DNA from 4 places in the Bacteroides sp. RTP21281st1_H5_RTP21281_210402 genome. Region 4 is predicted to be linked to each of the others. Evidence: riboswitches for the same ligand, from Rfam matches in the RefSeq annotation. Region 4 holds a riboswitch; each other region holds the start of a gene.
What was found. A riboswitch is a leader RNA that binds a small molecule or an ion and turns the genes downstream of it on or off. The one in region 4 is predicted to bind cobalamin.

Region 1 (7,833 bases), on a different contig from region 4:
AAACCATCTGAACCGTCCGGAAGTTCAGAAAGCGCTGAAGCATGGCAACGGATTTGATGTGCGCCGTACCTCGGAAACAACCGGTGTCCCTTATTTCTATTCGGCGACACGTTATAAGGACTATATTGTCCGTTCGGCTCTACCTTATAATGTAAGTCTTATCAATAACCTGAAAGCCGACCGACATTACTTATGGTTTACGGTTATCGTGACTTCGCTGTTAATGATTATCTTCTACAAGTTCACGAATAAGTTAGGGACTTCTATCAGCCAACTCCGTGAGTTTGCCATGCGTGCCGACCGGAACGAGCCTATCGAAATGGCCATACAATCGGCTTTTCCACACAATGAACTGGGAGAAATCTCACAGCATATCATCCAAATCTACAAACGCCTGCACGAGACGAAAGAAGCCCTTTACATCGAACGTGAAAAGCTGATTACCCATCTTCAGATTTCACATGAAGGACTGGGAGTATTTACGAAGGATAAGAAGGAAATTCTTGTCAATAATCTCTTTACCCAATACAGCAATCTGATTTCGGACTCCAATCTGGAGACAACGGAAGAGGTTTTCGCCATCAGTGAATTGAAAGATATCATACATTTTATCAACAAGAACCGGCAACAACGTTCGAGAAGTAAGGATGAGAAAAGAATGTCCATCACCATCAACAAGAACGGACGCACGTTTATCGTCGAATGTATCATCTTCCAGGATGCGAGCTTCGAGATTTCAATCAATGACGTCACCCAGGAAGAAGAACAGGTGAATCTGAAACGTCAGTTGACGCAGAATATTGCGCATGAGTTGAAAACGCCCGTCAGCAGTATTCAGGGATATTTGGAGACTATTGTCAGCAATGAAAACATTCCACGTGAGAAGATTAATGTGTTCCTTGAACGTTGTTATGCGCAAAGCAATCGTTTGAGCCGGTTATTGCGTGACATTTCTGTGCTTACCCGCATGGATGAAGCCGCCAACATGATTGATATGGAGCGTGTGGACATCAGCGTACTGGTAGGAAACATCATCAACGAAGTAGCACTGGAACTGGACGAGAAGCATATCACAGTGGTTAATTCCTTAAAGAAAAGCATACAAGTCAAAGGAAATTATTCTCTGATTTATTCTATTTTCCGTAATCTGATGGACAATGCCATTGCATATGCGGGCACAAACATTCAGATTAATATCAACTGCTTCCGTGAAGATGAAAGCTACTACTATTTCAGTTTTGCCGATACGGGCGTAGGTGTGTCACCCGAACATCTGAACCGTCTCTTCGAACGCTTCTACAGGGTAGACAAAGGCCGCTCACGAAAGTTAGGCGGAACAGGACTCGGACTGGCTATCGTGAAGAATGCGGTTATCATTCATGGCGGCAGCATCTCTGCCAAAAACAGTCAGGGTGGTGGACTGGAATTTGTATTTACATTGGCAAAGGAGAAGTAAAGTTTTTCAAAAAGTAAGGGTTTAATAAAAAAGGTTCTTTGAAAAGAAACAGGAAAGAAAACAAAAAAGAGGTCAGAGAAGAAAAGGAAGAAAAATTCTTTGAATAAGATGAAAAGGCATTATCTTTGTCTTCCATGTAATTCATAGAAGTTCAATATAATAATAGTCAATCATGAAAACGAACATAAATATTCTTCCGATTGTATGTCTTCTTTGTCTCTGTGCCTGCAAAAACGGTAATGCTTCCGGCTTAAACAAAAACGAAGTAGCGCAGGATACTATCAAGACCTTTGCCCTGCCATCCATCCCCGCAATGATGACAGCACCGGATCAACGTGCCGACTTCCTTGTCAAGCATTATTGGGATAATGTGAACTTTGCCGACACCAACTACATTCACCACCCCGAAGTTACCGAACAAGCCTGGGCGGACTATTGTGACATTCTGAATCATGTTCCGTTGGAAACTGCACAGGAAGCGATGCGGAAAACAATCGAACGGACAAATGTAGACAAGAAAGTATTCACTTACATCACCGACCTGGCAGACAAATATCTGTATGACCCTAACTCCCCAATGCGTAATGAAGAATTCTACATTCCCGTATTAGACGCAATGCTAGCCTCTCCCATATTGGAAGAAATAGAAAAGGTGCGCCCCAAAGCCCGTCGCGAATTAGCACAGAAGAACCGTATCGGCACCAAAGCGCTGGATTTCAACTACACACTAGCTTCCGGCACACAAGGCTCTCTTTACCAACAAAAAGCAGACTATACATTATTATTCATCAACAACCCCGGATGCCATGCCTGTACAGAAACAATAGACGCATTAAAAAACTCCCCCATCATCAACCAGCTTTTAGCACAAAAGAAGTTGATAGTCCTTTCCATCTACCCCGACGAAGAACTGGATGAGTGGAAAAAGCATCTAAACGAATTCCCCAAAGAATGGATTAACGGGTACGACAAGAAATTCATCATCAAAGAACAACAACTGTATGACCTGAAAGCCATCCCCACCCTCTACCTATTGAACAAGGATAAAACGGTACTTCTGAAGGATGCTCCTGTCCAAGCCATCGAAGAATACCTGCTAATGAAAGGCGAACAATAAACAGCTTCCACACCGCACATCCATGCCGTAGCACACGCCCACACACCACGTGCCCACGCCGTAACGCATGCCCCACCGCACATGCCCACGCCGCATGGTTTCCCGGCCCCGTTTTTTCAGCGTCAAGCGCAGGTGTTTTCTCCGGCGTCAAGAAGGGCAGACTGTTTGAGCGTAGCGAGTTTCTGCCCTTTAGCCGGAGGAAACACCGGAGTAGCTGAAAAAACGCAGCCTTGATTCTTTCTTTTTGGTTCTTTTTCTTTCGTATCAAGACGAAAGAAAAAGAACGCCCCCTTTGCAAAAGCCAAATAAACTCCCTATCTTTGCCACGCATTGGTTTGCAGACCTCAAAACACACGAGGAAAGCGATTAAAAGGGAATCAGGTGTAAATCCTGAACAGTCCCGCTGCTGTAAGTTCCATATGTTCGTTGCGAGCAACCTACTTTTAGCCACTGGAAAGAAACTTCCGGGAAGGCGCCCGCAACAGGAACGAGTCAGAAGACCTGCCATGCACCCAATTTCACTGCTTTCGAGGAAAAAGCGTTGAGTCTAATGACCCGGACAATTCGTCTATCATTTCATTCATCACTCTGATTCAGAGAAAGTGTGTTTTAATTAATAAACTCTGCCAAGTTTATTTATGCGTGTCCGGTCGAAGGGATTTCGCCCGGACACTTTTTAAAAGTAAAAAATAGACTAGTAGGATAAGGATGAAACATATCATGTCATACAAAAGCATCTGCGCGGCATTCTGCTGCCAACTTTTATCCGCAACACTTTTCGCGCAACAGCAAAAAGTGGATACAACGCATACCTACTCCATCCCCGAAATAACCGTTTCCGATATTTATCAAACAAGAGAAGTACGCTCCAGCGCTCCGTTGCAGGTACTATCCAAAGATGCACTGAAGAATCTGCACGCTTTGCAGGTTTCCGACGCAGTAAAGCACTTTGCCGGAGTGACCGTGAAAGATTACGGTGGTATCGGCGGACTGAAAACCGTATCCATACGTAGCCTGGGAGCACAGCATACAGCCGTAGGTTATGACGGAATCACCGTAACCGACTGTCAAACCGGACAGATAGACATCGGTCGTTTCTCTCTTGACAATGTAGACCAACTATCACTCAGTAACGGCCAGAGCGACAATATCTTCCAACCGGCACGTTTCTTTGCTTCCGCAGGAATACTGAATATACAGACACTCACTCCCCGTTTCAAAAAAGGAAAGCGCACGAATATCAGTGCCGCCTTCAAGACCGGTTCGTGGGGACTGGTTAATCCGTCCGTCCTGATAGAGCAGCAACTCACCCCAAAATGGACAGTCACAGCCAATGGCGAATGGATGTCTTCGGACGGACAATATCCATATAGCCTGCACTACGGAAATACAGCAGACGACCTGACGTCACGGGAGAAAAGAAAAAATACCGATGTGCAGACTTTTCGTGCCGAAGCCGGACTTTACGGCAACTTCTCCGACAAAAAGCAATGGCGGTTGAAAGCTTATTACTTCCAATCTTCACGGGGACTGCCGAAAGCTACTACACTTTATAACGACTACTCTGCGCAGCATCTTTGGGACAAGAATACATTCGTACAAAGCCAATACAAGAAAGAGTTCAGCCGGCAATGGGTATTCCAAACTTCCGCCAAGTGGAACTGGAGTTATCAACGCTATTTAGACCCCGACACTAAAAACTCTTTAGGGAAAACGGAGAACAGCTATTATCAGCAGGAATATTATCTTTCAGCATCGGTATTATACAGATTGCTGAGTAATCTTTCATTCTCTCTTTCTACAGATGGAAGTATCAATACCATGGATACTAATCTTGCTAATTTTGCGCAACCCACCCGCTACTCATGGCTGACCGCTTTTGCCGGAAAGTACGTGAATGACTGGCTGACAATCTCCGCATCCGCCCTGGCAACCATCATCAATGAAGATGTGAAAGAGGGCGGCAGCGCCGGCAATCACCGCAAATTAACGCCTTATGTCAGCGCTTCATTCAAGCCGTTCCGTAACGAAGAGTTCCGTATCCGTTTCTTCTATAAAGACATTTTCCGTCTGCCTAGCTTCAATGACTTATACTATCAGGAAGTAGGAAACACCAAACTAAAGCCTGAGAATGCGAAGCAATATAATATCGGTCTGACATACAGCAAGAATGTATGCTCATTCCTTCCTTATCTTTCTGCAACCGTTGATGCATACTATAACAAAGTAACGGATAAAATAATCGCCTATCCCACCAAGAACCTTGCAATTTGGAGTATGAGAAACTTGGGAAGTGTAGATATTAAAGGTATCGACGTCACAGGAAACTTGTCTCTTCAACCTTGGGAGAAAATACGCATCAACCTGTCCGGTAATTATACATATCAACGGGCGTTGGATGTCACTGACCCTGATTCGAATAAGGATAAGTCGACTTATAAACATCAGATAGCCTATACTCCCCGTGTTTCAGCTTCAGGGCAGGCAGGAATCGAAACTCCATGGATAAATATGTCTTACTCATTCCTTTATTCGGGAAAACGCTATACAGTGGGACAGAACATCGCAGCAAACCGACTGGATAGTTACAGTGACCACAGTATCTCGGCAAGCCGCGACTTCCAGATAAGAAAAGTTACAAGTTCGCTCAGTGTGGAAGTACTGAACCTGATGGATAAGAATTATGAGATAGTACGATACTTTCCGATGCCGGGACGTTCGGTAAGAGCAACGCTAAAAATAATATACTAAAAGCAGGATATGGATTTGAAAAAGAAATTAACATATATATTTTGGTTCTGTCTGCCGCTACTATTATTATTCACAGCTTGTGATGATATGGAAGACAAGCCTTTTACCTCGGATATTGCGGGTGACCCGACCGAAACGGATACGGCCGAACTCTATGTGCTGTGTGAAGGACTATTCAATCAGAACAACAGTTCATTGATGCGTTTCTCTTTTGGCAACCAGAGAATGGTACGCAACTATTTTAATACAATCAATCATCGGGGATTGGGAGATACGGCAAATGATTTAGCTATTTATGGCGGCAAGATATATGTCATTGTCAATGTTTCCAGTACAGTAGAAGTAGTAGATTTCCGTACAGGAAACTCTTTGAAGCAAATTCAAATACAGGCTGAAAACGGAAGTTCACGAGAGCCAAGATACATTGCTTTCCATAAAGAAAAAGCCTATGTATGTTCATACGATGGAACAGTGACACGAATAGATACAACTTCCCTCACTATAGATGGCGTCGCATCAGTAGGACGTAATCCCGACGGAATTTGTGTACAAAACGGAAAGTTATATATTTCCAATTCCGGTGGCTTGGATCATGCATCCGGTTCAGGCGTAGACAATACTGTATCTGTCGTCGATATTGCTACATTCAAAGAGATTAATAAAATTACAGTAGGATCGAATCCTGGTAAAATAGTAGCCGGTACGGATGGAACAACCGTTTATGTAGCAACCCGCGGAGAAGATGTGGAAGCCGGAAATTACAACTTTGCCAAAATAGACTGTCAAACAAATGAAGTAACTCACTACAATGAGAAAGTACAAAACTTTGCCATTGACGGAGAAATAGCCTATCTATACAATTACAATTATAGTACGCAAACATCTTCTATCAAGACATTCAATCTGAAAACAGGAAAAACCGTTCGTGAGAATTTCATTACGGATGGAACAAGCATTGATACTCCTTACGGTATCAATGTGAACCCTTACAGTGGTAACGTTTATATCACAGATGCTTATGATTATACCATATATGGAGATTTGCTCTGTTTCAACCAACAAGGACAACTACAATTCCGTCTGAATAATATCGGACTGAATCCTAACACGATTGTATTTAGCGACAAAGCTTCACAAAGTGATATTGATGGTAATACCGAAGAAACTGAAAATTCATTGGCTTTCGCCAATAAAGTATGGGAGTACAAACCGGCTCCCGGACAGTTTATCAATACGAGTACGTCGGCTTATGAAAATGGATTTACTACCGAACAAATTTTAGAACGTGCCACAGAAAAGGTCAAGAAGAAATCTGTTATTTCTCTAGGTGGATTCGGTGGTTATATTATACTAGGATTCCCACAGCCTATCCCTAACATCAAAGGAAAATATGACTTCAAGATATGGGGAAATGCTACATACAACAAGAACACAGGTACAGGAGCACTTGGCGGAAATGCTGAACCAGGAATTGTACTAGTCTCAAAAGATATAAACAATAATGGGATACCTGACGATGAATGGTATGAGTTGGCAGGTAGTGAGTACGGAAAAGATACAGAAATACGTAATTACGAAATCACCTATTATCGTCCTCAACCGGTCAATGGCGATGTGCGTTGGACAGACAACCAAGGAAAAGAAGGATTGATTAAGCGTAATACATTCCATCAACAGGACTCTTATTATCCTAACTGGATAGAAGAAGACGAAATAACTTTCCATGGGACACGTCTAAAAGACAATGCTGTGGAAGAAGGCAATGTTTGGGTAGGCTATTGTTACCCTTGGGGATATGCAGATAATCATCCCAACAAAACCGAATACTGTCAATTTAAAATAGACTGGGCAGTAGACCAAAACGGACAACCTGTGTTATTAGACAAAATAGACTTCGTAAAAATCTATACTGCCGTCAATCAAGACATAGGCTGGACAGGAGAAATATCTACCGAAGTCGTCACTGTAGAGAACTTACATTACGAAAAATAATCAAACAATTAATAATTAAAATTAGAGCAAAAACATGAAAAAGTTATCTTTATTCTTATTAGTATCTGTGTTCGCTTTTTGCGGATGTAGTGATAGTGACGATGAAACAAAAGATGGTGATAAAAAAGAAGTTGTCATTAGTTTCGAAAGCCTACTAACTGAGGCAGAAAGTGAATTTATCTCAACTAGTACCGAGAAACCGGAATTTTATTTTAAAGATACATTCAATGACCCACAAAACTATGTAACTTTTGACCATTATTACAATGATTGGGGACAAGGATATAGCTTTGCAGGTTTTACTTATACCAACAAAACCAACCATATATCAGATTGCCAACCCAATTGTGGAAGTGTAAAAACAGGAAAAGTGTATATGGGAGTTTATAGTGACAATTTCACCCCCGCCACTCTATCAATTATTAATTCTCAATATACAATTAAAGGCCTATGGATAACTAATAGCAAAAATGCCTACATTGGAATGACAGAAGGCGATGGCTGGGCGACAGCTTTC
Region 2 (7,833 bases), 210 kb from region 4:
GAATGGATAGGAGGATATTACGCGTCATTTCGTCACATTCGCCGCCGGTGAGTACCGCCCATACCTTTGAAACCGGAATATAGGTATCCCCTGTTGCCATGTCTACCAGTAATAATAGCACGGCAACGATGCCTAATGCAATAAATAAAAGGGGGGTACGTTTACGGGGCTGTTTCATTGCAGGTGTCTGTAATAATAAAGTGAATCGGATACAAGTTCCGGGTGGAAGATATGAATCAGGTCGCGCAGTACGACGTCAGGACGTACCACTGCCGATTCCCAGTAATCATTACCACCTGCGGGCGTCGACCGTAAGTTGTTATTATAGACCCTCTTTTCATGTACTGCTTTTGCGTCTGCGAATTTGGGATTGACGGATTTCAGCTCATCTAATGTGTTTACTGAACCTACATTAATCCAATAGTCTGCTTTTTGTATCAGTCCGTAAGCCGTTTCCAGTCCGATAGGAGTGGAGCTGTTTGAATTGTTTTCTTTATAAATATAATCAGCCCCCGCGTCGGCAATCAGCCGTGCCATGTAGCTTTGGGTGGAAGGCATTACCCAACTGTCGTTCCACGGAGTATTGAACATGACAGTAGGGCGTTGTTTGACTGAGTCGGTAAGCGCTTTCAATGCGTAATAGCGTTCAGGGATTTCCCGGAATATTTCTATACCTTTCTTCCGATTATCTGTCAGTTCCGAAAGGACGACCATCCATTCGGCTTTGCCGAGCGGTGATTCTTCCAGGTATTCTCCCATATATAGATAAGGTATGGAGAGTTCTTTTAGTTTATCCGTTACAGCGGTTTGGGCATCACCTATACCATATAATAATACTACATCAGGCTTTAGCCCTATCAGCAGCTCGTAGTTCATTTCCGGCCCTATGTCCTTGATTGAATCTTTATGAGCGAGAATATAAGGGTTTGCAATATAATCGATTCCTGACACTCCGGCAATCCTGTTGATTTCTCCCAGTTCATCGAGCATGGCAATATAAGAAGAGGACATACATATGATTTGTTTCGCTCCGGCAGGAATGGCGGGCCCATTGAATCCGGCAGGCGCCTGCTCGCCGTTGCGTGAAACGAAATAGGACATTGTGACGTCTTTTGCTCCTTGCCATGGATTCGTTATCTGTATAAGGGTGCTGGCGGAATTTTCTGCGCCTAGAATCTTAAATCCCGAAGCATATTCAGGGATATATACATCCTGATTGAATGTTTCAATGGATGTCTTATTACGGGTGATGCAGCTTGCCAAAAAGAGAAGGCAAAGTAGCGCGACAGTCAAAATAGGAGATTTCACTTTTATAAGAATTTTAATTAGAAAAAAATAATAGTGGATCCTTTCGAATGGCAAAGATAGGACTTAATTATTAGTTTGTTTTTATTTTAGTTGGATTTTTCTTCTGATTTGTTTCTATTTGTGTATCTTTGTCCCCAGAAATTTTGGTGTCACTTTTCCGATTCTACGGAAAGAGTGGTGAAAAGGGAATCAGGTGTAAATCCTGAACAGACCCGCTGCTGTAAGCTCCGCCAAAAGTTTTCCTACAATACTCAAATCCACTGTTCCGCTTTGGAGGAATGGGAAGGGCGTTAGGAAAATGGAGTAAGTCAGAAGACCTGCCAAAGTTGAATTCTTGAAACTTTCCGGGATTAGAGTTTGAAGAGTGCAGTTTTTAATTCAATCACATTGTAGTAGCTGTTGTAAAGACGTGCGACATGCGTGGTGTCTGCTTGTGCAGAATACCGATCTATGCTCTGTTGAATGGGAGCAGACTGCCCTTTTCTATCTTTGGATGGCCTTTCCCCGGGAAGTTTATTGTTGTCGAAAAATAAACGGACGGAATGATAAGACAAGTAGTTTGGAAAATGGCATGTGTAGTGGCAGGTTGCCTGGGGCTTCCTTCATTGGTGGTGGCACAAAGCCGGCTGGATAGTTTGCAGCACTTGAATGAGGTTGTGATTACGGCAAAGCCATATAAAGAAGTGATTCCCGCCCAAAGACTCAATGGGTTGCAGTTGGAACGGTTGAACACACATAATGTAGCCGATGCGTTACGTTATTTTTCCGGTGTGCAGATTAAGGATTATGGTGGAATGGGTGGACTGAAAACGGTGGACGTGCGTAATATGGGTTCGCATCATGTCGGAGTTTTCTATGATGGTATCCAGATAGGAAATGCACAAAACGGGGTGGTCGACTTGGGGCGTTTCTCTTTGGATGATTTGGAAGAACTATCTTTGTATAATGGGCAGAAAAGTGAAATCTTCCAGTCTGCAAAAGACTTCGCTTCTGCTTCGGCGGTGTATCTGAAAACAAGGAAATCCAGATTTGAGGGAGGGAAGAAAACGAACTTGCTGGTGAGATACAAGGCGGGGAGTATTCAGTTAATCAATCCTTCCATACGTTTGGAGCAAAAACTGAATGATAAGTTAAGTCTTAGTCTGAGTGGAGAATATATGAAATCCGACGGACAGTATAAGTTCCGTTACAGACGTCTGAACCAGACAGGAGAAGTGGCTTATGACACGACTGCTACCCGCTGGAATAGCGACATAGAGGCTTATCGTATGGAGGCGGGTGTATATGGGACGGTGCATAACGGCTATTGGCAGGCCAAGTTGTACTATTATAATTCGGACCGGGGGCTGCCCGGAGCTATCGTAAAGAATGTATGGCAGAATGGGGAGAGGCAGGGAGATAAGAACTTCTTTGCCCAAGCCACCTTTGTGAAAGACATAACTCCCGGGTATAAAATACAGTTGAACGGAAAGTTTGCCTATGATTACACGCATTATCTTTCGAGGGATACGGTTCGGTTTTTGCAGGAAAATGTGACTAAAAAGATGCAGTTCGACAATACTTATTATCAGCAGGACTGGTATATATCTATGGTGAACATGTATAGCATCCTTCCTGTGTGGGATATCTCCCTTTCTGTTGATTTCCAATATAATAAACTGAATGCTGTAATGCGTGGAGTAGGGACTCCTTTTACTTTTCCACAGCGATATACCACTTGGGCAGCATTTGCTACGGCCTTGAATTTGGGAAAGTGGAAACTGCAAGCTGATGTGTTGGGGACATTCGTAATAGAGAAGGTGAGGAATAACGTAAAAGCACCGGACAAGTCGGAGTTTTCTCCGGCACTCATCATCGGCTATAAGCCTTTTGGTAATCATGACCTCAACCTGCGTGCGTTTTATAAACGAATTTTCCGTTTGCCTACTTTCAATGACCTTTATTATGCGCAAATCGGATTTAGCCAATTAAAACCGGAGTTTACAGATCAGTTCAATATTGGAGGAAGTTATCAGAAGGCGTTCAAATCAGGATGGATTGACCAGGTTTCTGTGCAAGCTGATGCTTATTATGCCGCAATTACTGATAAAATTATAGCTGCTCCTACCGGTAGCAGTTTTCGTTGGATGATGACGAATATGGGAAAAGTGGAAAGTAAAGGTGTAGATGTTTCGGCTGCTGTGTCGGGACATGCCGGACCGGTCAAACTGCATACGAATCTTACCTACTCTTTTACGAAAGCACAGGACTTTACGAAAATAAACGGTAAGAAACTGTCTTCATATAGCAACCAGATTCCTTATACACCCTGGCATAGCGGTTCGGTGATTGCCGGTGCGGAATATGATACCTGGACATTGAATTACAGTTTTATCTATGTAGGTGAACGCTATAACGGTTCTGTAAATAACATTCCTCGCAATTACGTAGAACCTTGGTATACGCATGACTTCTCTCTGCAAAAAGAATTCCGGTTCTGTGACCGCTATTTGTTGAAAGCCTCTGTGGAGATGAATAATGCATTCAATCAATATTATGATGTAGTACTTAATTATCCGATGCCCGGACGAAATTTCCGGTTTGTAATAAGTTTGAGTTTATGAGAAAATTATATTTAATCCCCCTGCTACTGTTTCTTTTATTCTTTTCGGCATGTAGGGAAGATGAGCAAATATTCCTTTCGGGTAGTGTGCAAGTGACGCTACCATTGGTAGGTACGCGTATTAAAGGGTTCTACCAACTGAATGAGGGAAATATGGGAACGAATGGTGCTTCGCTCGACTACTTTGATTATACTACGGGTTACTATACCCGGGATATTTTTTCGGAACGGAATCCTGACATTGTAAAAGAGTTGGGTGATGTGGGAAATGATATTCAGGTATATGGGCAGAAGGTATATGCGATTATAAATGTGTCCAATTTGGTGGTTGTCTTTGATGTGCGTACTGCACGGAAACTCAAGGAAATAGAAATACCTAATTGCCGTTATCTGGCTTTCCACGATGGAAAAGCTTATGTGAGTTCATATGCAGGACCTGTCCAGATTGACCCGAATGCGGAGAAAGGATTGGTGGCTGAAATTGATACGGTCACTTTGAAACTGACGAGGAAGGTTACGGTAGGTTATCAGCCGGAAGAAATGATAGTGCATGAAGGTAAATTATATGTGGCTAACTCAGGAGGATATCGGGCACCGAATTATGACCGTACGGTGTCTGTTGTGGATTTGGAGACATTTGTAGAGAAAAAGAAAATAGATGTCGCTATCAACCTGTACCGGATGGCTATTGACAAACGTGGTGATATTTATGTCAGTTCGCGGGGAGATTATAAAAATACTTCTCCTAACCTGTATGTGATAGATAGCCGGACTGATGAAGTGAAACAATGCTTGGATATTCCCGTAGGAGGAATGTGTATGAGTGGAGACTCACTTTATTATTACAGCGTGGCATATAGTATGAGTTCGGGTGGAAACCGGGTGACATATGGCATTCTGGATACCCGGACTAAAAAGGAAATAACCGACAGGATTATCACTGATGGAACGGATAAGGAAATTATGATTCCCTATGGATTAGCCATCAATCCGGAAACGAAGGAAATATTGATGTCTGACGCCCAAAATTATGTAGTGACTGGTTTTGTATACTGCTTTTCACCGGAAGGAAGGTTGAGATGGAAAACTCAGGGAGGAAATATCCCCGGGCACTTTGCTTTTGTAACAGAAGGATTGGTGAAGTGAATAGAAACATGTTTAATACTTTATTTATATGAAAAAGAAGAGTTTATTTTTAATGTTTGCTCTCTTTGGAGCTGTTTTGTTAAGTGGAAGTTTGTTAACAGCCTGTTCTGACGAGGATAATAATGGTAATGAAGGAGGAAAAGAAGAAGGAGGAACTGAACCGGCTCCCGATCCTGAATTGAATTTTGATGGTAGTCCCTATGTCACCCAAGTCATTGACTATCGCCCGGCACCGGGACAGTTTGTCAATACGATGCCGTCCTACGAGGAAGGTGATACACAGGAGACTATGAATGCGAAAGTACTGGAAGCTATCGGAAACGGAAAGAAAGGTATGATTACTTTAGGAGCTTATGGAGGTTATGTAATAGTTGGTTTCGACCATACCATTCAGAATGTGGAAGGAGAAAAGGATTTCCGGATAGTTGGAAATGCATTTACCGGTAGTAGTGAACCGGGCATTATAATGGTGGCTTATGATAAAAACCAGGATGGTAAACCGGACGCTGATGAATGGTATGAATTAGCTGGCAGCGAGTATGGTAAAAATACTACAATTAAAGGGTATGAGATTACTTATTTCAGAAATGAAAAAGACCACGTACCTACTCCGGATCTTGAAAACTACTTGTCGGATGACACGTATTGCCCTTGGACTGATAATCAGGATAGAAGTGGCCATGTGTATAAGAACACGTTCCATGACCAAGATTATTTCCCGAAATGGATTACTGATAACCAGATTGTATTCAAAGGTACATTATTGGCTAATAATGGGGTTGATAATGGACCTGACGCCTATGCACGTTGGACGTTGGATGCTTATGATTGGGGATATGCCGATAATACGGAAGGTGGAGATGTATTTGATATTGGTTGGGCTGTCGATTCAAAAGGACAGGCCGTAAAGTTGCCGGGAGTTGATTTTATAAAGATATATACAGGTGTTAATCAGTATTGTGGCTGGTTGGGAGAGACTTCTACCGAGGTTGGTAAAATTGAGGACCTTCATGTGTTAGCAAATCAATAATTTTTTAATATAAAAAACAGAAAGAAATGAAAAAGTATTTTTTATTCGCGTTTGTTGCGCTTGGCATTGGCTTCACGGCTTGTGATGATGATGAAAAATTGGAATATGTTGAAGTTATAGAGGATTCACAGCCGTCTGCTGTAGTTCCGGCAAAGGGGTTTTATGTGGCTAATGAAGATTGGTTCGGACATGATAATGGTACCGTAAACTATTTTAAAGTGAATGGAGACGGGTACGATGTAGTGTATCGGGCTTATCGGGCAGCTAATGAGGATGAAACATTAGGTGTTACGACTCAATTTGGAACAACATGGGGGGATAATATCTATTTGCTTTCTAAACAAGGAAACCGCTTTGTTGTAGCAGATGCGAACACATTGAAGAAGAAAGCGGTATTTACGGATATAGGTGGAGACGGACGTTCTTTCGTTGGAGTGGATGATAAATTGGGGTATATTGGTTACAGTGGTGGTATCCGTCAGTTTGATATAACTAATCTGCAACTGGGAAATCCGGTGGAGGGAATTTCCGACCAGATGGGAGCAATGTGTTTTGCGGAAGGACGTGTTTTTGCTTTGGCAAATAAAAAAGTCTATATCATTGATGTAACGACCAATAAAGTTGAAAAAACATTGGAGGGTTCATTTAATACTTTAACGAGAAGCAAAGATGGGACAATATGGATTGCTACGGCTGATAACTTCTTAAAAGTAAATCCAGTTACATTGGAAGAAGAAACTATGGAATATCCCGGGGGAGTAAAAGTAGGTAGTCCTTGGTTTGCTTGGAATGCGGGAAGTCTTTGCGCAGGTACTCAAAGTAATACCCTTTATTGGTCAAGTGGTGGTTGGAGCAGTACCGTAGTTGTGAAATATGATATAGATACTCAGGCATTTAATCCGGCTTTTTATACTTTAGGAAAGCATGAAAATAGCCAACTGACTTTTTATGGGGCCGGTATTCGTGTAGACCCTATTACAGATTGTGTAATTGCTACAGTAGCTCGTGGATATGAAAGTTATAACTGGGTTTATATTATCAGCCCAAGTGGAACTTTGGAAAAAGAAATAGAAGTGAAAGGTGGGGGAGATTCCGGAGAAAGTGGCTATTACTGGTTCCCTGCAGTACCTTTCTTTGAAGATGCTAACAAACCGGAAATCTTAATTAATCAGATATTATTGTCTCCGGGAGAAACCAAGGCTATTGATTTGAATGAAAAAATAGTTGATGCGGATGATACTTCTGTTTCTATCATTCGTCAGGTGGAATTTGCTGGAAATAAACTAGTGAATTATTCTTTGGCGGCTGGAATATTGACTGTGACCGCTAAAGAGCACATTGGCAGTACAGAGTGTAAGATAACTGCTATTTCAAATGGAAAGAGAGTTGAGAAAAAAGTACGTGTGGATGTAGGTTTAAATAAATAATTATTGACCACTAAAAAAGCGGCTAAAAACAAGAATGGTTTATTCTTGCTTTTAGCCGCTTTTTTATACTCTTCAGTTTTTTGGAAATGATACTTTCGTCTTGCTTTTTTCAAAAGTGATTTTCAGATGTACGTATCTATGCTTTGTGTGATTGGAATGTAATTTGTTTTAATAAAACGAAGAAAGTAGTAAGTTTTCTAAATAAACTTCTTAATTTTACATGCATTATTGAGGCCCAAACTAAAATATAGACTTATACTGCTATTGACATGAAAACTTGCAGACTAGGCGGATTATTTTTACTGTTGTTTTGTGTACAT
Region 3 (7,833 bases), on a different contig from region 4:
GACCACAATATCGGGTTGGATGCTAACTTGCAAGCCGTGAACGAGAAGCTGAACGAACTGGAAGAGTATCGGGCAGAACTACAAGAGGCTGAATACGGTGGCGGTATGCGCCGGTAAGGAAAACAAGAAAAGATGCGGAACCGGTTGGCTCCGCATCTTTTCTTGTTTTCGTTTTTTTATTCTTTCAGTAAATCATCCATCATGGACTGCAAATTTGCCATGTCACAATATTGGTTATATCCTCCTCTGTAGTCTTTTGCGTGTTGGGCTGTCCGTATCAGAAACGAATCAAGTTCAACTCTTACGCCGCCGCCCATTCGGGCCAACGTGGAAGAGTGCCTGATGTAAACGAACTTGCCGTTGCGCTCGATGAAACATGAGGTATCATAATGTCCTTTTAAGTTGGATGCCACCTGTGCACCGACCGCCGTTGCATATTTGGAAATCTCACGTACCAATGCTGTCTGGAAACTGCGATACTCTTTTGAAACATAGCCTCCTGCATCTGCAAGGATAGCGTTCTGCCATTTGGTATAAAAATTCTGTGCCATATTGATATTTATTATTATTCGTTCCACAAATAACTTTTCCACTTCTCGCCGTCAATGGTCAGTTTGCCCATTTCCCAATCGTATTCCACTTCCGGTATATTGGTATAAGGGAAATTAACGGTATAGCCTATCTGTCCGTATGAGCAATGCAGAGGGGTAACACAAATCTCCCACCCGAAGTAAAGTTGTGGCGTGCAGTATTTTTGCCAGTTGAAACGACCTGCGGCAATATTGCCGCAAAGTCGTTTGAGTATGCCGGTTGTTGTCATTCCGCACCTCCTTTGCTTAGGATAGTAAGCTGTCCGGGACGGTCTGGAAACCAATAGGCATCACTGTCGATATATACGCATCTACCGCCATTCCACGGCTTTCTGAAAGCTAATACTTCTTTGGGGCCAAACACCACCCCATAGTCGTTTGTAAACGCCACCATATCGCCTACAGCCAAACCGCTGTCTGTTTCCATGACTTCGGACAACCGGCTGAAAAACTCCATGCCCTCGGCTTCACGCTCTTTCTTCCAGCGCAGAAATTCCTCTTTGTGGCTTCTCGATGAGCCAATGGGTGATAGCTCCGATGCCAAAACTTCAATCTCAGAAGAACCTGTTGCGACTAAAATAATACTGTCGCTATCCACTTTTTCGGGAGTTGAGATAATTCGACATTCTACATCGTTATCGGCAGTGTGCCGATAAAGGAGGTTGCCTTGCTTGATGAAATCGTACTTGTTCATTGTCTTTTGATTTAGTGATTTTTTTTATTTCCCTTTTCTTGAAGTCTTCTGACTTCGCCCAAAGAGGTTGTTTTCATGTGCGTTCCAAACGGGGGATACAAGAACGACGGACAAGGAACCTGCGATGAAATTTTATGAAATACCGTTATCTCCGATTACGGAAAGTTGTCGTCAAATTTTATTTCAGGTAGCGATAGCGGTACTTGAACCATGTTCGTCCACCGTACCTTTGCACACGAAAACAGATCTGCGGCGTATGTCGGGGCTGTGAAGGGATTATACCCTTAAAACAGGAATATACCGGCAGGGAAGCCGATGGCGGAAACTCGGCAGAGTATGTTATAAAAGTAATCGGGGAGCCTGTGCAAAAAAGAGAGCAACCACCCGCTTTTGAGGCGGGTGATTGCCAATGTTTCGGACAATCATCAGAAGTGATAATCAACAACTCCTCCGATGTAGAGTATCGTTCCCGGTTCAAGCCTACAAACAAACTCCATAAACGCAAAGGACTGTTCGGCAAAAGACTGGCAGCCGTCGCCATCCAAATAGAAATGATAGGCGACATCCAACGGATTTTCTACTGCCTGTTTGAGATAATAGGTCGAACCCCATTCCAACATATTATCTACCGTAAGAGCATCCGCTCTCTTTTTGATATTGGCGACATACTCCTCTTTCCATTGCTCTATTCCACCATTATAGCGCATGGTGTCATCGGATATAAGCTCGAACATTCCGTTGGGTAAGGCATGATTGACCAAATTGGCAATATCCTCTTTACGGTTTTCCTCGTCTATTTCTGAACAATAGTCATAGAAGCTCCCGTCTCCTTGCTGGAGTGTGTCCTCATTCAGATAGTTTTCTTTGTCTATCGGCTCCGTTGAAATTTGAAAAATCCTGCTGTGCATAATTGTAAATTTTAGATTGTCAAACATTTTCTTGTTTCCCTTTTCTTGAAGCTCTTCGGCTTCTCGTCGGGGAATGATTTTTATGCAGGACTGACAGCGGAAAAAGGACGGATAAGGCAAGTAAACAGTGTACGGGATGGAACGGAATACCCAACCGCCGAGTGCAAGGGCAAAACCCGGCTCGACCGGCTTTGTTCTGCAACGAGACGGGGGCTAAAAGCCCATCTTCGATTTGCGGAAGGCTGCCGTGAAGAATATCCGGGAACCGTTAGCGAAAGCGGTACTTGACGACCGGACGCACGCTGTACCTTTGCATAGAAAACCTCTCCGAAGAGAATTGCTGACGTGAGATGAGAAAAAGCCATAATTGAGAAATGTTATTATTCATAAAGGGGAAGGACTATTCATAGTTGTTTTCCTGTTACAATCCAAATAAAATTGGATCAAAGTTTTCGGTTAAATTTGTTTTTATCTTATTTACAGCGTATTGCATTTCTTGGTGAACTTCTCGGCCAAAGGTCAAGGCACGAGAGCCTCCGCCGGCCTTTGATCGAGCCGGTGCGGAGGCACATCGTGCTTAACACCTTTGGCTCTCTCGAAAGCCGAGATTTCAGAACCCGAAAAAATCCTTCGATAAACAGATTTTCCTTAGCGGTCAGCTCTCTGCCGCATATCCCTTATTAGTTTACAAAGGCCAGAGGAGCAGATTATTTTAAGCGGACGTTAACGCCGCAACAACTATGTAGTATTCTCTCTGGGAAAATCCGTTTACCGGAAGGGTTTCTCTATGACACGATACTATTGACATATTCGGTCTGATGTTTCAGCACAAAGAATAGACGGTTTACCAGTTTGCGGGCGACCTTTACGATAGCTTTGCTCTTGGGCATCCGTTTGCATTGTTCCGTATAGAACAGGTTCATCGCAGGGTCTTGACGTACCGCCACCCATGCCGCTTCTATCAGGTTACAGCGCATAACGGCGTGTTTTCGTATGGTAATATCCCCCGTCCCATCTTTCTCTCCGCTGGAGTGGCACATCGGGATCATTCCGATATAGGCAGCCAGTTGTTCGGCATTGCGGAAGCGGGTTATGTCGCATATCTCGGAGAGGAACGCCATTCCCGTAGCCTGCCCGAACCCCGGAACGCTCATAATCAACCGCAGCGGTTCGCGGAATCGATCCGTCTTGGCCAATGTCCGTAAAGCCCGTGTCATCTCCAGTTTCTGACGGCGTAACTCTTCCAGATGCCGGATATGAATGTCGAGGGCCTGACGGCCGCTCGGGGTGAGCGTCTCTATCTCCTTCAACCAGGCGAAAAAGCGCTTCGACCAGTTGGAAAACGGAGTGAGAAACTCCTGCGGAATCTCGATGCCTAAATACCGAAGTTGAGACTTGAGCCGATTCTTCTGACGGGTCGTGTCTTTGGTTATCGAGTTCTTCAATCTTATCAAGGAACGCATCTCCAACGATACGCTGTCCGGCGTATAAATGCCTTTCAGCTCGTTGGCTCTTAAACTCCGCGCCAGCTTACCGCTGTCCACGGTGTCGGTCTTACGCAGCTTTTCGCTGCTCTTGGTCGGCACGTCGGCCGGATTGACCACGATGTTGTCGATCCCTAAGGCCGTCAGACGCTCGTGTATCCAAAATCCGCAGAAGCCCGCTTCGTACACCGAGTGATACTCGGCGCCCGGATAACTCCGAGTTAAAAATCCGTACAACGCTTCTGGGCTCGGATGCTGGCTAAACTTCTTCAATACGGAGGTTTCGGACAAGACCGTAACCGACCAACTCTTCAAATGGACGTCGATTCCTACATAAATCTTTTGTCCTCTGAAACTAATTTTGTTTCTTTGCTCTCTCATGGCTATCGTCGTTTTAGTTAGTAAAGGTTTTGCAGCTTTAATCTAACCAAAATCTCGATAGCTTTTTCATTTATCCGCTATCATCGCGGCTTACCCTGATTGTAAACATAGGGATTATAAATGTTTAGTTGGCATGAAAATACAATTCGCACTATAAAATAATCTTTTCTTGAAATAAAAATTAGGGAAAAAGAAACGAGATTAAAAAATAACCATTAACTTTGCACCAGTCAAGTTTCCAATCGAAGCGTCGAATGGAATTAAAAGGGAATCCCGGTGAAAATCCGGAGCTGTACTCGCAGCTGTAAGTCCTATTAAAGTTTATCGCACTCTTTGCCACTGGTGAAAGCTGGGAAGGCGCGATAAGCGGGATGAGCCAGAAGACCTGCTTGATGAGATATGATTTAGTGACCACGGGATAATTGGCATTAGATTAAAATGAACAGAGGCTCGTCCAAAGACACCTAATATTCTTTTTGATAACCGATTTCTCATTCGTTGCAAATCTATCGCAAGGAAAACGAATGTGTAATTAAACTTTTTTGTTTAACTTTTAATAATTGAGTTATGAAAAAGAATCTTAAATTCTTGGCAATGGCTGTTGTAGCAATGGCCGCCGCAGTGTTCACAGGATGTTCGTCCGATGATGACTTCCTTGCTCCGTATGAGGAGAGTGCGATTCAAACCCGCGCGATAAGTTCTACCAATGCGCTTATCAATTTTGATAACGTACCTTCCAGCGTAATGGCTTCTGACCAGTATGGAAACAATCTCTATTCTGCCACGGCCAACGGCAAGCAGGTAACGACCGGCTACATCACTCAAATCGGGCAAACCGGTACGTACATTCAGTTCCCGATTAACTATTTGGAACAAGAATGGGTAAGCGGACAGCCTTGGGAATATGAGTTTTGGAATGGTGGTTTTGCCATCTCTAATTTCCATAATCTGACACAGGGTGATTATGAGAATCAATGTAGCGTTTATGATAAGAATGGCGGTCATAGCGGTAAAAATTTTGCCGTTGCTTTCGGTTATAGCGATTCATACAATGATGCGGGAGCAACCTATGACAAGTGCGCCAAGATTTACTTGACCAATGCAACCGGATATAAAGTCGAAATTCCAAAGAAGCCAGTTAAGGGTACACCGAAATATGGCAAATTCAACAGTGTATGGGTCTGCAATACAACTTATACCTACTTGGTCATGAAGGATGGCAACTCGTTTACACAAGGCTCTTTGTCGGCACAAAAAGGATGGTTTAAGGTGGTATTTGTTGCGTTGGATGCGACGGGTAAACCTACAGGTAAGGAAGTAGAATACTATTTGGCAAACTTCGATTCCAGTAAGGATGCAGAATCAGGCTTGGCCAATCAAATCCGTACTGGTTGGAGCCAAGTGGACTTAAGCGGTTTAGGTGACAGCGTATGTACTGTAGCTATCAATTTTAAAGGAAGCGATTCAAGCGCATACGGATTGAACACTCCTGCTTACGTTGCCATAGACGATATTGATGTAACCGTAAACGAATAACATGAATTTGGGGCAAATGCTTTTTAACGACAAATGCTAAGTATTTGCCCCTTTTTATTATATCCCAATGGAGATTGAAATTAAATACTTTCTTCAAGGGAATTTCAGCGTTAAAATTATAAATATAATGAAGAAGTATTTGCTTTTATTCTCCTTGACGATATTTCTATTTGCATGCAACAAAGACGAAGAAATATCGCAGGACGTGACCGTGCCTCCTGTCATTGAATTGGACAGCGAAGACGGAATCTATGTTGTAAAGATAGGAAAAGAGGTCGTTATTGAGCCGACCTATCAGAATGTCGATTACGCCGTTTATTCATGGAAATGCAACGGTCGTATCATTTCCGATGAGCCTCAATTGAAATACATTTTCAACGAATGCGGTTCGTATTACGTTACCCTGCGTGTGGATACGAGGGATGCCAGCACAGAGGAAGAAATTCGTGTGGATGTCAATGAATTGGCTCCGCCCGTCATTTCATTGGTAACCCCCTCTATAGGGCTTAAAGTTGTCGCAGGACGTGAATATATCCTTACTCCCGACATTCAAAATGCAGAAGGAGCTACTTATTTGTGGACTCTTAACGGGAACGAAGTCGGAACTGAAAATACTTATACATTCAAGCAAGATGAGTTGGGAACTTATGAACTGACTTTAACTGTAGCGAATGAAGACGGACAATCAGAGAAGACAGTTTCTATTGAGGTTGTCGATAAACTTCCAATTGAAATCGTAGTTCCGTCATCTTTATATTTCACCGAGGATAATACCAAATACGTAGAATTAGGACGTACTTTGTTTGTCCGCCCCTTTGTATCAATAAGTGCCGAGCCTTCTTATCAATGGATTTTGGACGGGCAACCGATTGAGGGAGCCAATTCCTTGGTTTACGGTTTCAAACCCTCTAAAACCGGAGAACACACGCTTACTTTTACCGTGAAATACGATAATCAAATAACAAAAGCAACCCTCACTCGTAATATTGCTGTTTCCGGTGTCGATGAAGTCAGTGTCAATATTCCGGTGAAATGTTGTGAAGCGGCCGGAAAAAGACCTTTTGCTGCCGGAAATTCCATTTACAGCAATAAAGTATATGAATTTGTTCCGGCTCCGGGACAATTCGTAAACGAAACGAATACAGCAGGTTTCAATGGGGAAAGCACGCACGAAGCAGCCTGTGCTTACGCACAAAAACGTCTTGATAATGAACAATATGTTTCTCTTGGAGGTTGGGGAGGATATATCGTAGTAGGATTCGACCACAGTATCGAAAACAAAGGCGGTTATGATTTTTCCATCAAAGGAAATGCCTTTGATTCGTCAAATGAACCGGGCATTGTATGGGTAATGCAAGATGTCAATGGAGACGGCTTGCCCAACGATGAATGGTATGAACTGAAGGGTTCTGAATATGGAAAACCCGAAACCATTCAGGACTATGCCGTAACTTATTTCCGTCCCGGTCCCAACATGGATACTCAATGGCAGGACAACAAGGGAAATAAAGGAGCGATTGACCGTCTCGGCAACTATCACCCGCAAGAGTTTTATTATCCTTTGTGGATTGAAGCGGATTCCTATACGTTATACGGCACATGCCTGAAAGCACGTACCGAACAAAGCCCGTCGACAGGCATGTGGTCCAATAATCCGTTCGGATGGGGATATGCCGATAATATTGGTGATGATATGCCCAATAAAGACAATCCTAACGCGGGAGCACTTGGAAACTATTTTAAGATTTCCGATGCAGTCAATATCGACGGTACACCTGCAAACCTTTCCCATATCGACTTTATCAAGGTGCAGACCGGAGTCAATGTAAAAGCCGGATGGTTAGGGGAAAATTCCACGGAAGTTTTCAAGTTCTGTGATGAAAACAACAATAACGACAAATAAAATTCATTATGAACAAAATATATCATTTCATCCTATTCTGTTTCGCTACGCTCTGCCTTGCTGCATGTAGTGATGACGACCCTGAAGTAAGCGGAATAGACGGCAAGGATCACTTCATCTCCGAGTTTGCTCTAACTGTAGATGGCATTACCTATCAAGCCATGATAGTCGGGGACAAGATTACAGTTGAGATACCTTATAATACCAGTCTGAAAGGGGCTACCGTAGAGTATGCCCTTTGCGAGGGAGCCTCTATTAACCCGAATCCATCAACCATAGAGGATTGGGAAAATGAATGGAAATTCGTAGTCACCTCCAGAATGCAGGAGAGCAAAGT
Region 4 (7,833 bases):
ACACACTGGATACTTTTCTGTTGACAATGGCTATGACTGCACTTGGGACGGAAACAAGCATTGACAAATTCAGAAAAGCGGGGGCGAAGCCGTTTGTCTTGGCGCTTCTTCTCTATATTTGGCTGGTAGTAGGTGGTTATTTCCTGGTGAAGTATCTCACTCCTTATTTAATGTAATAAAAAAGCGGACTTACGTAGATTCTCAGAATGACATTCTTCAGAATTTGTGTAAGTCCGTTTTTGGTGGTGGTACTTTGACAAGTACCTATCTAGTTGTTATAAGGGCATATTGCCATGCTTCTTGGGCGGATTCGTCTGCATCTTGTTTTCTGTCATTTCCAATGCCTGAATCAGACGTTTGCGAGTCTGTCTCGGATAAATGATTTCGTCAATGTATCCCAGTTCGGCAGCCTGATATGGAGTGGCAAACTTCTCTTTGTAGGCTTCCAGTTCTTTGGCTTTCGTTTCTGCGTCGGCTTTGCGGAACAGAATGTTTACGGCTCCATCCGCACCCATTACTGCGATTTCCGCACTTGGATAGGCGAAATTCACATCCGCGCCTGTCTGCTTGGAGTTCATGACGATATAGGCACCGCCATAAGCCTTGCGGGTGATAACTGTCAGTTTGGGAACAGTAGCTTCCGCGAATGCATAAACGATTTTCGCGCCGTGACGGATGATACCGTTGTTTTCCTGAGTATATCCCGGAAGGAAGCCCGGAACATCTTCGAAAGTAATCAATGGAATATTGAAACAGTCACAGAAACGGATGAAACGGCTTGCTTTGTCGCTGGCGTCAATATCGAGCACTCCGGCAAGGTAAGCAGGCTGGTTGGCGACGATACCTACCGAACGACCTGCCAGACGGGCAAAACCAATAATGATATTTTTGGCAAAATTCGTCATTACTTCGAAGAAATAGCCGTTATCCACCACTCGTTCTATAATATCTTTCATGTCATACGGAACGTTCGGGTCTGTTGGGACGATGGTATCCAAAGTAACATCTTCGCGATTGATTTCATCCGTGCAGTTCTGCTTTCTAGTCTCATCCATATTGTTCTGCGGCAAGAAAGAAAGCAGTTCACGGATACTCATCAACAATTCTTCTTCGGTATTGCACATAAAGTGAGTGACACCGCTCTTGCTGCTGTGCGCCATCGCGCCACCCAGTTCTTCTTTGCTGACTTCTTCGTGGATGACAGTCTTTACTACATCCGGGCCTGTCACGAACATATGGCTTTTTTCCTTTACCATAAAAATAAAGTCGGTAAGGGCGGGAGAGTAGCAAGCTCCACCGGCACAAGGGCCGAGAATGGCGGAAATCTGTGGAATCACACCACTTGCCATCGTATTCTGATAGAAGATATCCGCATAACCGGAAAGGCTTTCGATACCTTCTTGAATACGAGCGCCGCCCGAATCGTTCAAAGCGATAATCGGAGCACCATTCTTCAAGGCAAGCTGCTGCACTTTCACAATCTTCCTGGCATTGGAAGCCGACAATGAGCCGCCATAAACGGTGAAGTCATAGGCATAAACGAAAACCTGGCGACCGTCGATTTTTCCATAGCCGGATACGACGCCGTCTCCCGGAATCTTATTCTTATCCATGCCGTAGTTGGTGCAACGGTGAACCATCAGTTTGTCCAGTTCGACAAATGTACCTTTATCGAGCAGCATGTCGATACGTTCGCGGGCAGTCATCTTTCCGCTTTCATGTTGAATGTCTATTTTTGCGATACCGCCCCCGAGGGAAGCGATACGGTCACGTTCCTCGAACGTGGCATATGCTTTATTCTTTTCTTCCATTTTTATTCGATTGTTTCAAGGGTTATTAATGTCTGGTCGCCGGTGATGCTGTCACCTTCCTGAACCAGGATTTCTTTGATGCGGCAGTCGGAAGTCACTTTGTAGTTACTTTGCATCTTCATAGCTTCGATGACGATGACTGTATCTCCGGTTTTCATTTCTTGTCCCGCTGTTACGGGTATTTTCACTACTTTGCCCGGCATCGGAGAGGTGATGCGGTCGTTCTGCTCTTCTTCGCCTTTCTTGCGCATACGCAGGTATTTCGCCTGGCTGTCTACGATTTCGACATTGAAACTGCTATAGTGGGTATTTACCTTGTAACTCTTTCCGTTCTCCTTGCGAATCAACTGTGCGTTTGTACTGCGACCGTCCATAAGAATGTTGCAGGTTCCATTTTCTGCCATCACAACATCGGCTTCAAAAGGCTTTCCGTCGATGGTAAGCACCACTTTGTTATCTTCTTTGCTGACCAGTTCTATTTCGGCCACGCGATTTCCTATATGAATTTCCATAATTGAATTCTCTTTGTTAAAATTAGATTCTCAACACGCCTTTATGCAGTCCGAACTCTTTCCATTTGCTGATAGGGCGGTTGTCAGTCGTATTACCTTTGTTCTCTTCAAGATTCATCAGGTAGTCCATATAGGCGGCAATCATGGCTATGTTTTCAGAACGCTCGCTGGTGCGCATGATGCAATGTTGCAGATACTCGCCGTTCTTGGCAATGAATCCGGTGTCGTAATGCCCTTCCACAAAATCGGGAGTATCCATGATGGCGCGCAGGTAACTGATATTATTCTTCACTCCGGTGAGCTTGTATTCGTGGAGTACGCGGCGCATACGTTCGATGGCATAATCACGGTTGGTTGCCCATACAATCAGCTTGCCTATCATTGGGTCATAGTAGATAGGTATTTCATAACCTTCGTACACGTAGCTGTCGATACGCACACCGATACCGTTCGGTTCTGTAATCTGCTTGATGATTCCCGGACTTGGCATGAAGTTCATTTCGGTATCTTCGGCGCAAATACGACATTCGATGGCGTGTCCGCGTTGCTGTATATCTTCTTGTTTCAGTTGAAGCATCTGTCCGTCGGCAACCTTGATTTGCTCTTTCACGAGGTCTACACCTACTACTTCTTCCGTAATCGGGTGCTCTACTTGCAGGCGGGTATTCATTTCAAGGAAGTAATAATTGCGGTGTTTGTCAACAAGAAATTCGATGGTTCCCGCTCCGATATAGTTCACTGCTTTGGCGGCTGCCACGGCTTTTTCTCCCATATCTTTCCGCAATTCGGGAGTGACGAATACCGATGGCGTTTCTTCTACAATCTTTTGATTACGACGCTGGACGGAACATTCGCGTTCGCACAGATGAATAACATTTCCGTGCTTGTCTCCCAGGATTTGAAACTCGATGTGATGAGGTTCTTCTACGAACTTCTCCAGATAAACCGTATCATCACCGAAAGAAGAAAGAGATTCGCTTTTGGCAGTCGTATAGGCTTCTTCCACCTCTGCTGCACTGTGGATAAGGCGCATTCCCTTTCCACCACCACCCATAGAGGCTTTCAGCATCACCGGGTAACCGATTTTGTTGCAAAGCTCCACGGCTTCTTCCACACTTTTCAGGTTTTCTTGCGTGCCGGGTACAACGGGCACTCCGGCTTCAATCATCTTGATGCGGGCAGCAATTTTATCTCCCATGGCTTCCATTGTTTCCGGGTCAGGCCCGATAAAAATAATACCTTCTTCCTGACAGCGTCTGGCGAAGGTAGCGTTCTCGGACAGGAAACCATAGCCCGGATGAATAGCATCTGCGTGGCATGCTTTCGCCACTTCGATGATTTTTTCTATATTCAGATAACTCTCTTTAGATGCGGCGGGACCTACACAATATGCTTCGTCTGCGTAGAGCACATGTTTTGCAGTCCGGTCTGCCTCGGAAAATATCGCGATACTCGTTATTTCCATCTCCCGGCAGGAGCGCATCACCCTCACGGCTATCTCACCGCGATTGGCTACTAAGATTCTTTTTATCATACTTTTCTAAATTAAGTACATACTTATTTTATGTCTTCCCACCTTGCGGACATACTCCACCTGATGAAAACACAGTATTTTCTTGATTTGGGGCTTAACAAATGATGTCCTTTCTCCTTATCCACGAGGCGGAAGAACGTTTTACGTGAAGTGGCAGGTCTTCTGACTGACTCTTGTCTTATTTGCCTTCCCGATAGAACATCAGTGGCGTCAAATTAGTTCATTTATAAGACATTGAATTGAGCTTCACAGCAGCGGGACTGTCCGGGATTTGCACCCGATTCCCTATTAATCGTCGTCCGTTGGCTACGGATTCCGAACCATTTCGGCGGCAAAGATAAATAAATTTTAAATAGAGTGTTCTCTTTTTGCACGAAAGTTGCTTTTATGTGCAATAGTCGGCTGTCTGGATATTAGAAACGAAAGACGGTAACTGCAAGTGGATTTAATAGTTAAATCTGTGTGTATTATTGTTTACCCTTTAAACTTTCTCTCTTTTCGTATTGTTGAAGTAGCAATTATTAATCAAAACAGTAATCAATTATGAAAGAGAAAAAAGTAGCCCGTGAGGAACGGAATCAAGAGAAGCTGGCTAATGCCGATTGGGTAATGGCGGAATTTTACGCAACGTGGTGTCCTCATTGCCAGCGTATGAAACCTGTCGTTGAGGAATTTAAGAAACTGATGGAAGGAACGCTCGAAGTGGTGGAAGTGGATATAGACCAGGAAACTGCCCTTACTGATTTCTACACTATCGAAGTAACGCCTACTTTTATTCTTTTCAGAAAAGGACAACAGCTTTGGCGGCAATCCGGTGAACTTACTTTGGAAAGGTTGGAAAGAGCCGTAAAGGGATTCAAATCTTGAAAAAGTATTAATAAAAGAGGGACTATTCCTCAGAAAGTTTTAAATCATGTTATGAAACATGCTTTTTTATTTGGATAATTTGCAGATAATCGGAAAGTGCGTATCTTTGCACTGTGTTTTTCATAGTATTAGATTTAAGGTTAACAAAGGTTGGAGCAAGGCGTTGCTCCTTTTTTTATGCCCGTACCTCACTTTCTACTAAATAATATTGATTTTTACGGGATTGGATAATGACTGCTACACTTGAATGTTTATCTTTGTGGATAATATATATCCGATATTATTTAATTAAAAAACTACTAATAAAAAACTGATACTATGAACATCGACTTTATCACGCTTACCAAAGACAACATAGAGAAAGAACATATCTGCTGCGGTTTCTCGGATAAGAAATGCCAGGAAAGTTATAACCTGAAAAAGGAGTGGCTGAAGAAGCAATTTGAAAACGGGTATGTTTTTCGTCGTTTGAATGAGCGTGCGAAAGTATTTATCGAATATGGTCCGGCCGGAAACGGGTGGGTTCCTGTGAAGGCCGACAATTACCTGTTGATAAACTGTTTTTGGGTAGCCGGGCAGTATAAAGGGAAAGGGTATGCGAAAGCTCTGCTCCAAACTGCGATAGATGACGCCTTGCAGCAAGGCAAGGACGGTTTGGTGACAGTCGTAGGAACAAAGAAGTTTCATTTTATGAGTGATACCAAATGGCTGTTGAGACAAGGATTTGTTGCTTGTGAACAGCTTCCGACAGGATTTAGTCTGTTGGTGAAGAAATTGAATGTTGATGCTCCGAATCCGACATTTAATGAATCTGTACGAACAGGAGAATGCCCTGATAAAAAGGGTATCACTGTTTATTTCTCCAACCGTTGTCCGTTTGCGGAATTTCATGTGATGAGTTCTTTGAAGGAAACCGCCGCCAAAAGAAATCTGCCTTTGACGATTATTAAACTGGAGACAATGGAACAGGCACAGGCTGCACCTACTCCGGCTACGATATTCAGCCTGTTTTATGAAGGCAAGTTTGTCACAACGGATATCAGTGCTTGTATGGATAGCCGTTTTGATAAAGCGATAATAGGGAAATAAACTAATTCAGTCTCAATTCATGCAAACATGCCTGTACTTCTTCCGGACTACCGGTATGTTTGCCTTCGTCGTCAGATAATTTGATACATTCCCGCCATTCTTGATTGACATTCATTTTGCATTGTGTCAGCTTCATGACAATGTTCGAAGGCTCGAATCCGGTGTCATTAGTGAGATTTGTCCCGATGCCGAAGGAACAACGGATTTTGTTCTTGCAATATTCCTGAATCTCCAGTGCTTTTATGAAATCGAGGGCATTGCTGAAAACGATAGTCTTGGTGGTCGCGTCAATTCCCAGTTCTTTGTAACGGGATACCAAACTATCAATAAAATCGAACTCATTACCGGAATCGCAGCGGACACCGTCAAACAGTTTCGCCTGTTTGCGGCTGAGATTGCTGAGGAAGATACCGGAAGTATAAGTATCGGATAAGGCAATTCCCAAATCGCCGTCATAGACATTCACCCAGTTTTCGAGCGCCATATAATTGGCATGTTTATATCCGAATTGCGCTCCATGAAACATGAACCACTCGTGCGGATGAGTACCCATCATTTTCATGTCGTACTTCATTGCGAAATAGCAGTTGGAAGTGCCTGTGCAATACTTCGCCGTTTCTTTTAATTTTCCGATAACCGTTTCCTGCACATGGACAGAGAATCTCCGCCGCGTACCGAACTCCGAGAAACGTAACTGATGTTGATTGGACAGTTCCACTTTCTCCGATAATTTGCATAAGATTTCGTCCGTATCGGCTACATTGCCGAAGAACTGGTTCTTTATTTCGGATACAATGGCAAGCAAAGGAACTTCATACAGGGTAGCTTTATAGAGAAAATCACTGACTTCGATGTGAAGATGATGCGCCTCATCCAAATACATTTTGATTTTATCAGGATGAAAGCGGAAAGATGACAGCCATTCCCAATAAACTCTCGGAAGGAACCGGCAATTCCGTGTCATATATTCCAGTTCTTCTTCTGTAAGTCTCAATCGGCTTAGCTTATCAATTTCATATTTAAGTGTCTCCAGAAATTCTTCAGTATATTCAGTCTCATTTCTATCATGGAAGCTGAACTTCCCCATTGCATAGGGAAATAGTTTGATATAAGCGTACGATGTGGTAAACTTATAGAGGTCTGTATCCAGTAGCGTTCTAACAATCATGCCGTTCGTTCTTTATTATTGATAACGTTGTAAAGTTAGTATTTGTTGAACAAAACTACCGCTTGATTGCTGATATTTCTTTCTTTTAATGTTTTCTAATAAGTTAGTCCGACTTTGAAAGTGATAGTATGATGAGATAATTTTTCCTTGAACTTGGTATGGAAATATTCATCCGTATGTTCCTTCAGCCGTTCCAACTTCTGTATTTCATATCCTAACGCAAAATTCATTTTCAGTTTTTGCGTAAGCTTTAGTTGTGTTCCTATGGAAGGCGAGAGATAAAATCCGCCGTTTGCTTCTTTGGCGGCAGCGAATGAGCCACCGATATTACATTCCAGATAAGGAGTCAGCTTCCTGGGCTGGGTGATGAAGAACTGTACGTTGGCATATAGCGGGACAAGCACTTTCTCATAGACGGACAAGCCGCTGCCTGCACCGATAGTAAACCGTTGGTTGATGTGATAATGGGCAATAACTTGTCCGATGAAAGGCGTGCAGGAAGGTTGGCTCATGGAGACTCCTGTTCCGATAGATGCAGTATAAGAAAAATGCTTGTGAACTGTCTGCCCGTCAGCGTATATTGCGATGAAGGATAATAGGATAAAGATGAATGTAGACTTTTTCATAATGGTATAATGATAGATTAATATAATGCTGTCCGGATACCGCTAAACGCCATGCTTGTGCCAACCCATTGTCACAACAGTGCCAACGTGCTGTCACAACAGTGACATAGGCATGGCACAACTGTGCCAACGGGATAGCACAAGTGTGGCATGGCAAAGTTTAATTTTGATGATATATGTAATCCTGTTATCGGATATATATCGTTATGCTTTTGACAATATGTAA

Region 1: another riboswitch for cobalamin. It lies ahead of AB5443_RS09485 (TonB-dependent siderophore receptor); the one in region 4 lies ahead of accC (acetyl-CoA carboxylase biotin carboxylase subunit).
Region 2: another riboswitch for cobalamin. It lies ahead of AB5443_RS04935 (TonB-dependent receptor); the one in region 4 lies ahead of accC (acetyl-CoA carboxylase biotin carboxylase subunit).
Region 3: another riboswitch for cobalamin. It lies ahead of AB5443_RS05575 (DUF4465 domain-containing protein); the one in region 4 lies ahead of accC (acetyl-CoA carboxylase biotin carboxylase subunit).

What each region holds. Positions count from the first base shown of each region.
Region 1 covers NZ_JBCOWR010000005.1:144,722-152,554, reverse strand. The annotation lists gene AB5443_RS09495 (ATP-binding protein) at 1-1,456, shown strand, start outside; gene AB5443_RS09490 (DUF5106 domain-containing protein) at 1,629-2,573, shown strand; cobalamin riboswitch at 2,888-3,097, shown strand; gene AB5443_RS09485 (TonB-dependent siderophore receptor) at 3,282-5,324, shown strand; gene AB5443_RS09480 (YncE family protein) at 5,334-7,316, shown strand; gene AB5443_RS09475 (DUF4465 domain-containing protein) at 7,351-7,833, shown strand, end outside.
Region 2 covers NZ_JBCOWR010000002.1:331,917-339,749, reverse strand. The annotation lists gene AB5443_RS04945 (iron ABC transporter permease) at 1-178, opposite strand, end outside; gene AB5443_RS04940 (ABC transporter substrate-binding protein) at 175-1,308, opposite strand; cobalamin riboswitch at 1,436-1,648, shown strand; gene AB5443_RS04935 (TonB-dependent receptor) at 1,851-3,911, shown strand; gene AB5443_RS04930 (YncE family protein) at 3,908-5,056, shown strand; gene AB5443_RS04925 (PKD domain-containing protein) at 5,085-6,086, shown strand; gene AB5443_RS04920 (DUF5074 domain-containing protein) at 6,113-7,513, shown strand; gene AB5443_RS04915 (outer membrane beta-barrel protein) at 7,783-7,833, shown strand, end outside.
Region 3 covers NZ_JBCOWR010000003.1:10,306-18,138, reverse strand. The annotation lists gene AB5443_RS05605 (zincin-like metallopeptidase domain-containing protein) at 1-117, shown strand, start outside; gene AB5443_RS05600 (hypothetical protein) at 177-551, opposite strand; gene AB5443_RS05595 (hypothetical protein) at 566-820, opposite strand; gene AB5443_RS05590 (hypothetical protein) at 817-1,284, opposite strand; gene AB5443_RS05585 (hypothetical protein) at 1,710-2,192, opposite strand; gene AB5443_RS05580 (IS110 family transposase) at 2,978-4,057, opposite strand; cobalamin riboswitch at 4,273-4,465, shown strand; gene AB5443_RS05575 (DUF4465 domain-containing protein) at 4,625-5,593, shown strand; gene AB5443_RS05570 (PKD-like domain-containing protein) at 5,721-7,496, shown strand; gene AB5443_RS05565 (DUF4971 domain-containing protein) at 7,505-7,833, shown strand, end outside.
Region 4 covers NZ_JBCOWR010000002.1:126,721-134,553, reverse strand. The annotation lists gene AB5443_RS04180 (YeiH family protein) at 1-176, shown strand, start outside; gene AB5443_RS04175 (acyl-CoA carboxylase subunit beta) at 276-1,811, opposite strand; gene AB5443_RS04170 (acetyl-CoA carboxylase biotin carboxyl carrier protein subunit) at 1,814-2,323, opposite strand; gene accC (acetyl-CoA carboxylase biotin carboxylase subunit) at 2,346-3,857, opposite strand; cobalamin riboswitch at 3,992-4,197, opposite strand; gene AB5443_RS04160 (co-chaperone YbbN) at 4,401-4,724, shown strand; gene AB5443_RS04155 (N-acetyltransferase) at 5,043-5,813, shown strand; gene pncB (nicotinate phosphoribosyltransferase) at 5,815-6,981, opposite strand; gene AB5443_RS04145 (hypothetical protein) at 7,077-7,607, opposite strand; gene AB5443_RS04140 (hypothetical protein) at 7,795-7,833, opposite strand, start outside.